Regions from separate parts of the Dehalobacter sp. DCM genome, predicted to be linked through region 4. Evidence: riboswitches for the same ligand, from Rfam matches in the RefSeq annotation. Region 4 holds a riboswitch; each other region holds the start of a gene.
The links. A riboswitch is a leader RNA that binds a small molecule or an ion and turns the genes downstream of it on or off. The one in region 4 is predicted to bind cobalamin.
Positions count from the first base shown of each region.

Region 1: it holds a riboswitch for cobalamin, as region 4 does, so the genes downstream of both, cbiD (cobalt-precorrin-5B (C(1))-methyltransferase CbiD) here and cobT (nicotinate-nucleotide--dimethylbenzimidazole phosphoribosyltransferase) in region 4, are expected to answer to the same signal.
Region 2: it holds a riboswitch for cobalamin, as region 4 does, so the genes downstream of both, cobK (precorrin-6A reductase) here and cobT (nicotinate-nucleotide--dimethylbenzimidazole phosphoribosyltransferase) in region 4, are expected to answer to the same signal.
Region 3: it holds a riboswitch for cobalamin, as region 4 does, so the genes downstream of both, LPY66_RS06580 (precorrin-6A/cobalt-precorrin-6A reductase) here and cobT (nicotinate-nucleotide--dimethylbenzimidazole phosphoribosyltransferase) in region 4, are expected to answer to the same signal.

Region 1 covers NZ_CP092282.1:1,050,088-1,053,200, forward strand. Annotated here, with positions in the region: gene LPY66_RS05110 (NAD(P)H-hydrate dehydratase) at 1-140, shown strand, start outside; gene alr (alanine racemase) at 171-1,292, shown strand; cobalamin riboswitch at 1,394-1,583, shown strand; gene cbiD (cobalt-precorrin-5B (C(1))-methyltransferase CbiD) at 1,929-3,074, shown strand; gene cobI (precorrin-2 C(20)-methyltransferase) at 3,071-3,113, shown strand, end outside.
Region 2 covers NZ_CP092282.1:1,388,291-1,391,403, reverse strand. Annotated here, with positions in the region: gene LPY66_RS06620 (ABC transporter substrate-binding protein) at 1-474, opposite strand, end outside; gene cobK (precorrin-6A reductase) at 667-1,437, opposite strand; cobalamin riboswitch at 1,570-1,769, opposite strand; cobalamin riboswitch at 2,036-2,214, shown strand; gene LPY66_RS06610 (hypothetical protein) at 2,513-3,113, shown strand, end outside.
Region 3 covers NZ_CP092282.1:1,382,210-1,385,322, reverse strand. Annotated here, with positions in the region: gene LPY66_RS06590 (energy-coupling factor ABC transporter substrate-binding protein) at 1-301, opposite strand, end outside; gene LPY66_RS06585 (energy-coupling factor ABC transporter permease) at 298-1,050, opposite strand; gene LPY66_RS06580 (precorrin-6A/cobalt-precorrin-6A reductase) at 1,089-1,808, opposite strand; cobalamin riboswitch at 2,052-2,239, opposite strand; gene LPY66_RS06575 (energy-coupling factor ABC transporter permease) at 2,461-3,113, shown strand, end outside.
Region 4 covers NZ_CP092282.1:2,403,251-2,406,363, forward strand. Annotated here, with positions in the region: gene cobT (nicotinate-nucleotide--dimethylbenzimidazole phosphoribosyltransferase) at 397-1,515, opposite strand; cobalamin riboswitch at 1,673-1,845, opposite strand; gene LPY66_RS11080 (helix-turn-helix domain-containing protein) at 1,965-2,642, shown strand; gene LPY66_RS11085 (IS3 family transposase) at 2,663-3,113, shown strand, end outside.

The DNA.
Region 1 (3,113 bases), 1.4 Mb from region 4:
CAGCGTGTATGGGAGTATACCTTCATGGTAAAGCAGCGGATTCCTTGAAAGAGCAATATGGGTTATCTGGCTATACCGCATCGGAAGTAACGGAGTATTTGCCCAAGGTTCGCAGAGAAATTGAAGAGCAAAAAAATTAATATATGGACAGAACACATGAGGAGAATAAAATGGAATTTTTTCGTCCGGTTTGGGCAGAAATTGATTTAGGCGCATTGAAACGAAATTTCAGAAGGGTAAAAAGTTTCACCAAAAGTGATGTGATGCCCATTGTCAAGGCAGATGCCTACGGACACGGTGCCATAGCGGTAGTCCGCGCTTTAAGAGAAGAAGGGGTAACTCGTTTTGGCGTTGCGATATTAGATGAAGCACTGGAATTGCGGAAGGAATTTCCGGATATTGCCATCATGGTCATCGGACCGACGCTCCCGGAGTATTCGGAGATCATGGTCAGAGATGATATTATCCCGGAGGTATTTCAACTGCGCCAGGCTGAGGCCCTATCGGCTGCGGCCGAGAAGTTGCATAAAACAGCCAGGCTGCATATCAAAGTGGATACAGGGATGGGCAGGATCGGGTTTCGGGATAATGCGTTTGAAGCGATTCAAAAGATTGCCGGGCTTCCCGGTCTTTTTTTGGAAGGAATCTATACGCATCTCGCTACTGCTGATGGCACCGATCTGACCTATGTCTCCAAACAGCTAACGCTATTTAATACCCTTCGTGATCAGTTACGTGCTGCCGGAATTACTATTCCGATCCGCCATGCGGCTAATTCTGCAGCGATCATCCAAGTGCCTGAAAGTCATTTTGAACTTTGCCGTCCGGGGATTATTTTATATGGACTTTTGCCGATGACGCATACCGGCCAGGAAGCAGGATTTGAACCGGTACTTTCATTGAAGACGCGTATATCTCAATTGAAAACAATCCGCAAAGGGGAGAGTGTCGGATATGGCAGGACCTTTGTTGCGGAACGTCCGACGCAAGTGGCGACGCTCCCGATCGGCTATGCTGACGGTTGGCGGCGGTCATTGTCCAATAACGGTGAGGTCCTGATCAAAGGGAAACGGGCGGCGATCATCGGCAGGATCTGTATGGACCAAACGATGGTGGATGTGACCGATATTCGCGGGGTAGACGAAGGGGACGAAGCGATCTTAATCGGCGATTGCGGGGAAGATCGAATTACAGCCGATGAAATTGCGGGCCGTTGCGGGACTATCAGTTATGAGATCACCTGCGGCTTGACCAAAAGAGTGCCGCGAGTGATAGTAGACAATGATATTTAGAGAATAATATTGTCGAAAATAATAGTTGATTCCATTATAAAAGGGCGCTATAATGAGTCTGGATTATATCCAAAAACGATTGAATCCAACTTAATGGATAATTGAATACGTGTAGAACAGGTGTTGAATGATGCAGGCAGCATCATTTAGTGAAAAGGAAAGTCGGGTTAAAGCCCGCGCGGTCACGCCGCTGTAATAGAGGAGTTCTTCAGGAATGCCACTGGGAAACTGGGAAGGTCTGGAGAATGATGATACTGGAGCCAGAAGACCTGCCTGTTTGATCTCACCGTTATACTCTACGAGCGATAGAGAGGTGTGTGGTATTTCAAAAGGTATTTCCTTCGAATATAACCTCTCAACATAACGAGTTGAGAGATTTTTTTTCTGTTCACGGATGAACAACTGGGCCGAACAAAGATCATTCATAATTCGCAGTACCTTGTTTATTGCAAACTATCGGCTTAGTCCATATGGAGAGTTGGCGCTTCACTTATGTCACGGATGACAAGAAGAAATCCGGAATATCAATTTACGGCTTCCAATAAATCGGATATCTTCTGGAGATTTCGATATACTTCAAATAAAGTTAATTGAGCTTTACATAGAAATAAATTTAAACTAAGGAAATAAGTACTTATGGACCAGGCAGAACTTTATGTCCTCAAACAAAATAAAAAACTGCGCTGCGGCTTCACGACAGGATCCTGCGCGGCGGCAGCAGCCAAAGCCGGAACTGTGATGCTGCTGAGCGGCGAACTGTGTACGGAAATAGCCATTGCTACACCGAAAGGCATCGTCACCACGATGAAAGTACTGGAAATACAGCGGGATGATCATCAGGTGACCTGTGCCGTCAAAAAAAACAGCGGCGATGATCCGGATGTGACCGACGGGATCCTCATTTTCGCTACGGTTGCCAAAGCGCAAGAGCAGGCTATTCGCGTCGACGGCGGCACGGGAGTTGGCCGGGTCACAAAGCCCGGACTGGCCTGCCCAGTAGGAGAAGCAGCAATCAATCCGGTTCCCCGAAGTATGATCATCGCGGAAGCAGAGAAAGTCTGCAACGCGCTGGGCTATGAGGGTGGTCTCACTATTACGATTTCTGTTCCGGAAGGGGAAGCGGTTGCCAGGAAAACTTTCAATCCCCGTTTGGGTATCGTCGGCGGGATTTCGATTTTGGGGACTTCCGGCATGGTTGAACCCATGAGCGAGAAAGCGTTGATCGATACGGTTCGGCTTGAGATGAACCAGCAAAAGGAAAAGGGCTGCCGCCATCTGTTGGTGTGCCCGGGAAACTACGGGGAAACATTTGCCCGCGGGACATTAGGATTACAGAATACCTTGGTCCAGTGCAGTAACTATATTGGTGAAATGCTCGATTTTACCGTGGAATTGGGCTTTGACAGCCTGCTTTTGATCGGACATGCCGGAAAACTGGTTAAGCTGGCTGCCGGTATCATGAATACCCATTCTCGCTATGCGGACTGCCGGATGGAGGTTATCGCCGTTCATGCAGCCCTTCACGGTGCTTCGCGGGAGATCGTTCAGGAGATCATGCGTTGTCTGACAGCACCGGAAGCGGTTGCCGTTTTGGACCGCTATGGCCTCCGCAACGATGTATTCGCGTCGATTATGTTAAAAATCAATGACTATGTACATTACCGTCTGCAAAACAAAGTGAAAGCCGGTGTGATCTTGTACACTAACGAACAGGGCATCTTGGGCAAAACTCCGGAAGCAGATGAAATCATAAATAAGCTTAAAAGGATGGAAACAGCATGAACGCAGCATTATATGGAATAGGCGTTGGGCCTGGGGACT
Region 2 (3,113 bases), 1.0 Mb from region 4:
ATAATCCGGATCCGCCATGCCCCCAGTACCGACATATTGGATAGCGCCGCTCTCCATACGCGTTTTAACCGCATCGACGTACCAGTCCGCCGTGTCCGTGGTCACAGCGGCGATGCTGTCCCATTCCTGATCGGTAAATATCGCCTGCAGCAGCCCCACCTGCGTGGTCGAACAATAAACCACCTTTTTCAGGGGCGTGTTGACCACCGTCGCACCTGCAGCCTCGCTAATTTCAGGGGTTTCCGTACCCTCCGGCACCAGCAGGAACTGATTGCCTTCAGCATCTGTCAATAGGGTGAAATTATCACCGTAATCGACGATTTTAAACGCGCTCGTATAGCTCAAACTGACCTCTTTGCCAGTTAAGGCTTTATTGCTTTTCTCAGTTCCGCCGGAACAGCCGACCATAAGTGCGGAACAAAGCATAATTATAATGACAATTAAACAAACATTTTTTTGATGACCCCGAATCATGATAATTCCTCCATTTTCATGTTTTTATTAAGTAACCCAGTACCTTGTTAACTTGAAAGCTTAATATTAATTGCGTGCAGGTTTCTTGTGTTAGATCACGCAATCACTAATCTGAAACGTTAACCAGCGGTGACACCTCCAATTAATTTTAATTTATCTTTGAATTTCGGAAGTTCGATTATCTTCCAAATTTCACTCCTGTTGAATATTTTGTATCAGTCGGATGACCTCATCCACAGACCTGGCTTTGTTTTCATGGTGCAGTTCCTCACGTTCAATCATAATTACCGGAATCCCAATACGTTGTGCCGCACGAATCTTTTCCATGACGCCTCCTGTATTTCCGCTTTCTTTTGTTACCAGTACAGCCGCGTTGCAATATTTGATCAAGGCAATATTTAGTTCTTCGCTGAAAGGCCCCTTCATAGCGATAAGGTTATTGGCATTAAAACCCATTTTTTCACACCGTTCAATGACTTTGCTGTCAGGAAGGACCCTGATAAACAAACGATTCTTATACTCTGGAATATTTGTAAATACTTTGACTTTGCCGCTTCCGATAGTCAATAGAATATTGCCCTGGCAGCTTAAGAGTTTTTTATATGCCTCATCATGGTTTTTTACACGGATAATATCTTTCCAATTGTCAATCACAGACTCTCTTTCATAGCGGATATAGCCAATTTTTTTTATTTGGGAAACGCTCATCGCATTGCGGGTTGTCTCCAAAGAAAAAGGATTGGAAACATCAATAACGTAATCCGGCTCAATGCTATCGAGCAAGCCGGCGATCCATTGCTTTGAGACCCTCCCTTGATGAATACGGATATTTTCAATATCCGCCAAAGCCTGGCTTCCAAGTCTCGAGGTAACAACTGCCGAAACTTCGATATTCATTTTCAGCAATTGAATAATGACCTCTTTTGCTTCTGCTGTGCCTGCAATTACAAGCGATTTTGACATGGTTCCCTACTCCTCGCCCACATCGTTTTTTTCAATAAAAAAACTCTCAATGCCTAACAACATAAGCAATGAGAGTCCGTCTCAAATATAAGCGAACAAAAACTCAAACACCCTCCATCACGCGTGAAGTTGCTAGTGTACGAAACGCAGGCAGGTCTTCTGGCTTAAGTCTCATCGTCTCCTCCTGCCTTCCCGGTTACAGTGGCATTCCTGGAGGGACTCCTCTTTTACAGCGGCGGGACCGCGTGGGATTTACACCCACTTCCCTTTTCACCGGCTCATAACTTCTATTCAGCGAAATTATAACCGACACCTGTTTCCAATATTTTGTTTTCAGTCTGATTATATCGCATCCCAAATGCTATGTCACGAAAAAATTTATCGGCATTTTTCCTTCCCCTCAGGCATAATCATACCAAGGATAGAAGAGAATCAATGTCCGGTTATTCATATAGGTGATACCTATGCCTGTTCCATGTGTCAGAATTATGTATAAATTTATCATTGATTCAGCAGCTTGATTGCAACTGCTTGTATAAATACACATGATGAAAAAATGCTTGCCTTTTATTGAATTTGGATCTATAATCGTCAGTAATTGAATATTTCAGCTGTAAGTGACCGGTTGATAGCCGGTATAATAGGGAAACGGGTGAAAGTCCCGTGCGGTCCCGCCGCTGTAAAAGGTGAGAAGTCCTTGAAAAACCACCGAATCCGGGAAGGTAAGGATGACGATGAACCTTAAGCCAGAAGACCTGCTTGCAGTTAGTTCATTGTATACCTACGGTCGATAGGAGGATGGATTGTGTTACTGCTTGAATCTATGCAGATGCACAGTTTTGTAAACCTTTTTGAATCCACAGGACAAAAGGTTTTTTTATTTTCGCTTTGTTTATTTCGCGGACACTCTTATGCAAGCTATTTGCCGGCGTGCATAAGATTGACATTTTAAGTTCTCCTTGATTATCTCTCCCTTATGGAGAGGAAGCATGTTTGTCATTGGACTGAGGTACAAACATGCTTTTTCTTTTTACAAGTGGTATTAATTACTCAAATTTTGGAAGGAGGTTCCAAGATGCCGGTTACATTAAATATTTTATTAGATCATTTTCCACTTGTTTCTTATGCCCCTAAAAAGGAAAATCCAAAATTTCTTGGGATCAAAATGCTAAGCTGCCATAGCAGCCGTCTTTCCCCAGATTACCTTTATGTGTGTAACTTCACAAAAGCCGTTAAAATAAGTCAGTCTTTTCCGAACCTCTACTTATTATGTCCCCGGGACGGTTTACAGGAATACGTGGCTGACAACGCTTTGAGAAGAGTGATTATGTTTGACGGTAAGATTAATTATGATTCGTTTTTTAGGTTTAAGGAGGTTTTTAAGACTTTCAAGGAGTGGGAAAGCAACATGCAGCGCTCTCTTATTGCTGGCCGCGGCTTACAGGATTTACTGGATATCAGCGAAAATATCATCGACAGTCACATTGCTGTCGTTGATTCGGGATTTAATCTTCTAGCGTATACGCAGCATACGGAGTGTGAAGCCCCCCTGATTCTTGGTCTGCTGACTCAAAATCCCCGTGCCAATCACAAGCTGCGTTATCTTAACCTATCCTGGGAATCATGGAGTCAAATGCCAATAATTATTATTGGGACAATACAAGATAACCGCAATT
Region 3 (3,113 bases), 1.0 Mb from region 4:
TATAGCGTCCCTTCATATAGCCGAGTCCGTAAAAGAGTATACCGGAACCAAGTGCTGCTTGCAGAGAGAACAGTAAGCTTTCAATCTCTCCGCTGGGCGGCTCAAAAATAGAAGAAAACCACGGCGTGTATTCAGGATTAATTTCAGTAATCGCCGTTTCAGCTTGACCGTCTGCTCCGCCGAATTCAGCGTTTTTGTTCATAACCAGCGGAACAATGGCGAGCAAAATAACGATGGCAATCAGGACAAGATTGGTTGTCAGCCTGCTTTTATTATTCGGCATATTGTTGCTACTGCTCATCTTAAATCCCCCCCAGCAAATACTTTTAAGGAATGAAGTTCGTCGCTTTTCAGGTAAGTCTTGATCGCGTTAAAAATAATAACCGTTAATATGCCTTCACTGATGGCCAGAGGCACTTGGGTAAAGGCAAAAATCCCCATAAATTTGCCGGCTGAGACTGCAATACCCCCAGTTGCGGCAGGGAATGCCACCGCCAGCTGCAACGATGTGACAATGTAGGTAACCAAATCCCCCAAGGCCGCCGCCAGAAACACGCCCAGCCACTCCGGTCCTTTTAGTTTTTTCACCAGCAGAAAAACACCGTAGGCGATAAACGGACCGACAATCGCCATGGAAAAGGTATTGGCGCCAAGCGTCGTCAGCCCACCATGAGCTAGTAGAATCGACTGGAACAGAAGAACAATAATGCCAAGTACGCTCATAACGGCAGGGCCGAACAAGATAGCTCCCAAACCAGTTCCTGTAGGATGTGAACAACTCCCGGTAACGGAAGGTATTTTCAAAGAGGATAAGACAAAGACAAACGCACCGGCCATTGCCAGCAGCAACTTTAGTTTTGGAGACTCATTGGTTATTTTGCGCATGGCGTATAAGCCATACGCGACAAACGGGATGCACAGAACGCCCCAGGAGATACACCAGACCGGGGGAAGAAACCCTTCCATGATGTGCATGGCAAAAACATTTTGAGGCAATAAGATCAGCATCAGGGTGATGCTTGCGACCATTGTTATTCGTTTCGTATTCATTCGTGTCACCTTTCTTCTTGATCTAAACTAAAATCTTCTCATAAAATATTATTATCAAGCCATGTTATTACTTCATTGACACTCCTCATGGTCAAACCATAGTCCGTTTTGTTTTTTCGAATTACAATGATTTCCAGACCCGATTCTAACGCAGCCGAAATTTTCGTATCCGTCCCGCCGGCTTGACCGCTGTCCTTTGTCAACACGACGTCCGCTCCATAGAACTTAAAAAGCGCTTTGTTAATGTCTTTGGAAAAAGGACCTTGCATGGCGACGATGTCCCGGGGTTGAATACCTAAGTCCTGGCATTTCTGTACCAGTCGTCCTTCAGGGAGAACCCGGACAATAAAACGGGCCATGCCCGCAAAAGCGCTATGTACAATACTACCCAATTGGTGACTGCCGGTAGTAACAAAAACATTAACCTTTCGTCCTTTTTCCCGGTGTAATGCACCAACGCGCTCATTAAGACGATACAAAACTTCATCCCAATTATATGTCTGGAATATCAAGGAATTTTCTGGGATGTGGGTTTCAGGTCTTTCTAATCTGAGGTACGGAATATGGAATTGTTCACATAACTGTCTCAGTGAACAGAACTTATCACTCAAAGGATGGCTGACATCAAGAATAACTGAATCCGCCGGCAAACAGTCTTTAACCGTCCAAGCCGACTTCTTAATAAAATTGATCCCCCTGTTTTGGAGATGTTTACTTAATTCAAAAGCTGCCGATGTTTCTCCCAGAAGGACAATCATTTGAACCTCCTTAGCCTATAGATAAAACCGAGACAATGCCGCTCCTTGCCATCCGTGGCACCGCGGCAGTAATCCCTCCATGGATAGCGCCGCTCCTTGCCATCCGTGGCACCGCGGCAGTAATCCCTCCATGGATAGAAAAAAACCTCTACCATGAAAAGGTAAAGGATCTAACCTGTATCAGAAAGCGGTAAGAATTCCGAAAACATAAGGCATTCACCTCCCTAACATCCCGTAGGTAGTTACAGTACCCAGTATGAGCAGGTCTCCTGGCTTAAGATCTTTATCGAATCACGTCTTCCCAGGTTAATCCCAGTGACATTATGTGATTCGACTCCCTCGTACAGTGGCGGGAACCGCGTCAGCTCCAACTGACTTCCCTTTTCAATTCTTGCCCTCGGGCAGGAATAACTCATTACTGTATATTCAATTTGATATATTATAGCATGCTAGCTTAAAACTGTACAGTTTAATTCTAAGCTATTATTCTGCATTTTCGCTCATACCTTCATCCTTTATACCCTCATATTCTTACTGTTTCAAACAAGTCGTCGCCTTTAACGATCAGAATTTTATCCCCCCTACCAGGATTGTAAAAATATGCGAGCACACTATAATGATTTTGACAGCAGAATTAAGAGGAGTGATTATTATGCATATGGCTGACGCATTAATTTCACCGGTCGTTGGAGCGGTAATGTGGACTGCGACAGCAGGGGTTGCTGCCTATTCGATAAAGAAAGTCCAAGCTGAACTGGATGAAAAAAAGATCCCGATAATGGGGGCAATGGGCGCATTTGTTTTCGCTACACAGATGATTAATTTTTCGATCCCGGGTACAGGATCCAGCGGACACCTTGGGGGAGGACTTTTGCTTGCCATTTTGCTCGGCCCCTATGCCGGCTTTATCACGATGGCTGCCATTTTATTGATTCAGGCCTTATTTTTTGGTGACGGCGGGTTGTTAGCTTATGGCTGCAATGTATTTAATCTTGGTTTCTATACGTGTTTTCTTGCTTATCCACTGATTTACAAAACCATAACAAAGAAAGGAATCTCGCCCAAACGCATTCTTGCCGGTTCAATGATCGCAGCGATTGCGGGTCTTCAGCTGGGGGCTTTGAGTGTGGTATTTGAGACATTCTTGTCTGGAAAAACGGAACTTCCTTTCAATGCTTTTCTACTCATGATGCAGCCGATCCATCTGGCAATTGGCATTGTTGAAGGGCTTGTAACCGCTGCCGTAATTTCCTTCGTTTGGAAAGCCCGGCCTGACTTGTTGGAAAAATCGGCAGTAACTAATAC
Region 4 (3,113 bases):
GCAGCCTAAAGGCTAGTGTGGTGAATTGGTTTAAGGAGGTCCAAACGGATTCCGAGAATCAAAAGACGATTTCAGACATCCACTCCTTCAAAAGAAGACGATTTAGATAAGCAGGAATTAAAGACTCCCATTGCGAAATCCTTCCATATGCCATATCCGATAGGAATAGCCTATGGAGGAAACACCGATGAATCTGAAGTTGGATTAGAGATATTCAACGAAAGATGAGGGGTTATAGCTGAAAGGAGGACGTACTCTATTGCAGTACACCTCGAGAAATGGGTAAGCGGGCTCCGGTTAGAAGGAACCAACACTTACCCATTTCACATTAATTCAAGGGATTACGCATAACAAGCGATAAAGAAACAATCGTGTTTTTCTACTTAAAGGTATTGTTTAGAAGTCACCGGTGGTCACGGCTGCTTCCGCAAATGTGGCCATCTCATCAGCAACCTTAAGGGCGGTTTCAATAATGGGGAACATCAGAGCGGCTCCGGTTCCTTCTCCGAGCCGCATATGCATATCAAGACGCGGTCTGAGCCCAAGTTGATGCAGAGCCAGATGTTGGCCGAGTTCCTCGGAACTATGCGATGCGATCATATAGGATGTCGAGAGGGGAGCCAGCTTGGTGGCAGTCAAAGCGGCCGCTGAAGAGATGATTCCGTCCAAAACGATAGGTACACGCTGGTAAGCTGCTTCGAGGATCGCACCGACAAGAGCGGCAATTTCTAAACCGCCTATTTTAGCCAAGGTATCGATTGGCGCAGCCGGATCACAATGATTGATTTCTATGGCGCATTTGATGACGTTTTGCTTATTGATCAAGGCATCGTCTTTCAAGCCAGTGCCGCGGCCGGTGACATCTTCTACGGAATGGCCTGTAAATACGGAAATGAGTGCGGCGCTGGGGGTTGTATTGCCAATACCGACTTCTCCGGTTGCCAAGACGTTAATGCCGGATGCTATCGCCTCAGAAGCAATTTTCGCGCCGGTTAAAAGTGCTTGTATAGCTTCCTGACGTGTCATCGCCGGCCCTTTGGCCATATTGTTTGTTCCGTTCTTGACTCGGTAAGCCATCAGCTCAGGTCGATCCAAAGAGGTTGCAATCCCAATATCGGTGCAGATCACTTGCGCCCCGGCACTATTAGCCAAAACATTGATACCTGCTCCACCCCGAAGATAGCTGTAGAACATTTGTTTGGTGATTTCCTGGGGTGCGGCACTGACGCCTTCTTCCGTAACACCGTGGTCTCCGGCCATGAGAAGAACAGCCTTCTTATTAATTTTTGGTGTTGCTGTGCCGTAGATACCGGCCAGCTGACGGGCTATGTCTTCCAAGACGCCTAAACTCCCGAGGGGCTTGATTTTGGCGTCCACCCGGTTCTGCATAGCGGCCATGGCCTCGGTATCGAGGGCTGTTATGCCACTGGTGAGTTCGAGCAGGGCGTTTTCTAATTCCTGTTCGTTTGCCGTTTTTAGATTGTGCAGGCCATGAAATTTCGTAAGATCGTTCATTAAAGTACCTCCATTAAAAGTATTTGGTTATAGAGTCAGTCTCGGGCATTCTTATGGCGTTAACTGATGATGTTTATAGGGCTAAAATAATAAAGTCCCGCCACTGTTACTGTGGTCGGGACTTTGCCTTCATCGCCGCCGCTTTCCAAACCCCGGAAAGACTTTCTCCTCTTAGGCAGGTCTCCTGACTCAGACTCAAGCATCCTAACGCTCCTTCCCAGCACACGCCAGTGGATTAGCGGGGACTCGTCTTTACAGTGGTGGGTCCGTATCGGATTGTACCGATTTCCCTATTCTCCCAAAATGGGCACCTAAGAGTTTTATTTATTTTTACGTAATAAAGATAACTAAAATACGGTATAAAGTCAAGTACCGGTATTGTGATATGCTCCCTTCTAGGTAGACAAGTGAAATAATAAAAACTTGTTGCTTAGAGGGGAGTATATTTTATGTCAAAGAGAAAGATATCTAGCAACGAGAAGTTAACTGCTGTATTACGGTATCTAGATGGAAAAACTAGCCAAAATCAGATTGCCCGTGATCTTAATGTAAGTTTAGCATCTGTTCAACAATGGATTTTTAATTATGAGTCCATGGGAGCCGATGTTTTCTTAATGAAAGGAACTAAAAAATACACAAAAGTACTTAAGATACAAGCTGTTGAAGATTATTTAGCTGGTTTGGGCTCTCAAACTGATATTTGTAAAAAGTATGGAATTCGATCAAAAGGTAAGTTACAACGCTGGATAAAACAGTATAATGGTCATGAAGAACTAAGGTCTTCTGGAACAGGAGGAAGTACCATCATGACCAAAGGAAGAAAAACCACTTTCGATGAACGCGTTGAAATCGTGCGGTATTGCATTGCACATGATCATAATTACGCAGAAACATCTGAAAAACATCAAGTATCCTATCAGCAGGTGCGTAACTATACTGTTAAATATGAAGTCTATGGGGTTGAAGCATTAAGAGACAATCGGGGGAAGCGAAAGTCTCAGGATAAGATGAGTGAATTAGAAAAGCTGAGAGCTGAAAATAAGATTTTAAGAGCAGAAAAAGAACAGGCCGAAATGGAGGCATCTTTCTTAAAAAAACTCGAGGGGATAGAGAGGAGGCGGGACTAAGCCTGGTTCGCCATGAATTTATATATCAGGCTATAAAAGAAGAAAACCAAGAACATAATTATCCGATCAGCACCCTATGTAAGTTTGGAAAGGTATCACGAGCAGCATATTATAAGTGGCTGCATAGAGAAATACCTGAAAGCGAAGCAGAAAATCTTCGTATCGCTGATGAGATTGAAAGAATTCATGAGGAAAGCCCAGATAAAGGGTATAGAAGAATCAAGGATGATCTTGAGCGGTATCATAATATAAAAGCGAATGACAAGCGAGTTTTACGCATTTGTCGTAAGTTAGATATAAAATCCACCATTAAGTATTCAAACAATGGGTGTACACGACAGGCAGCCAATCCACAGTATATAGCAGAAAACATACTAAATAGAGAATTCACCTCTGGAGCTCCAAATGAAAAATGGCTTACAGATGTAACAGAATTCAAGTATTACGTTGGAATAATAAAGCACAAACTAT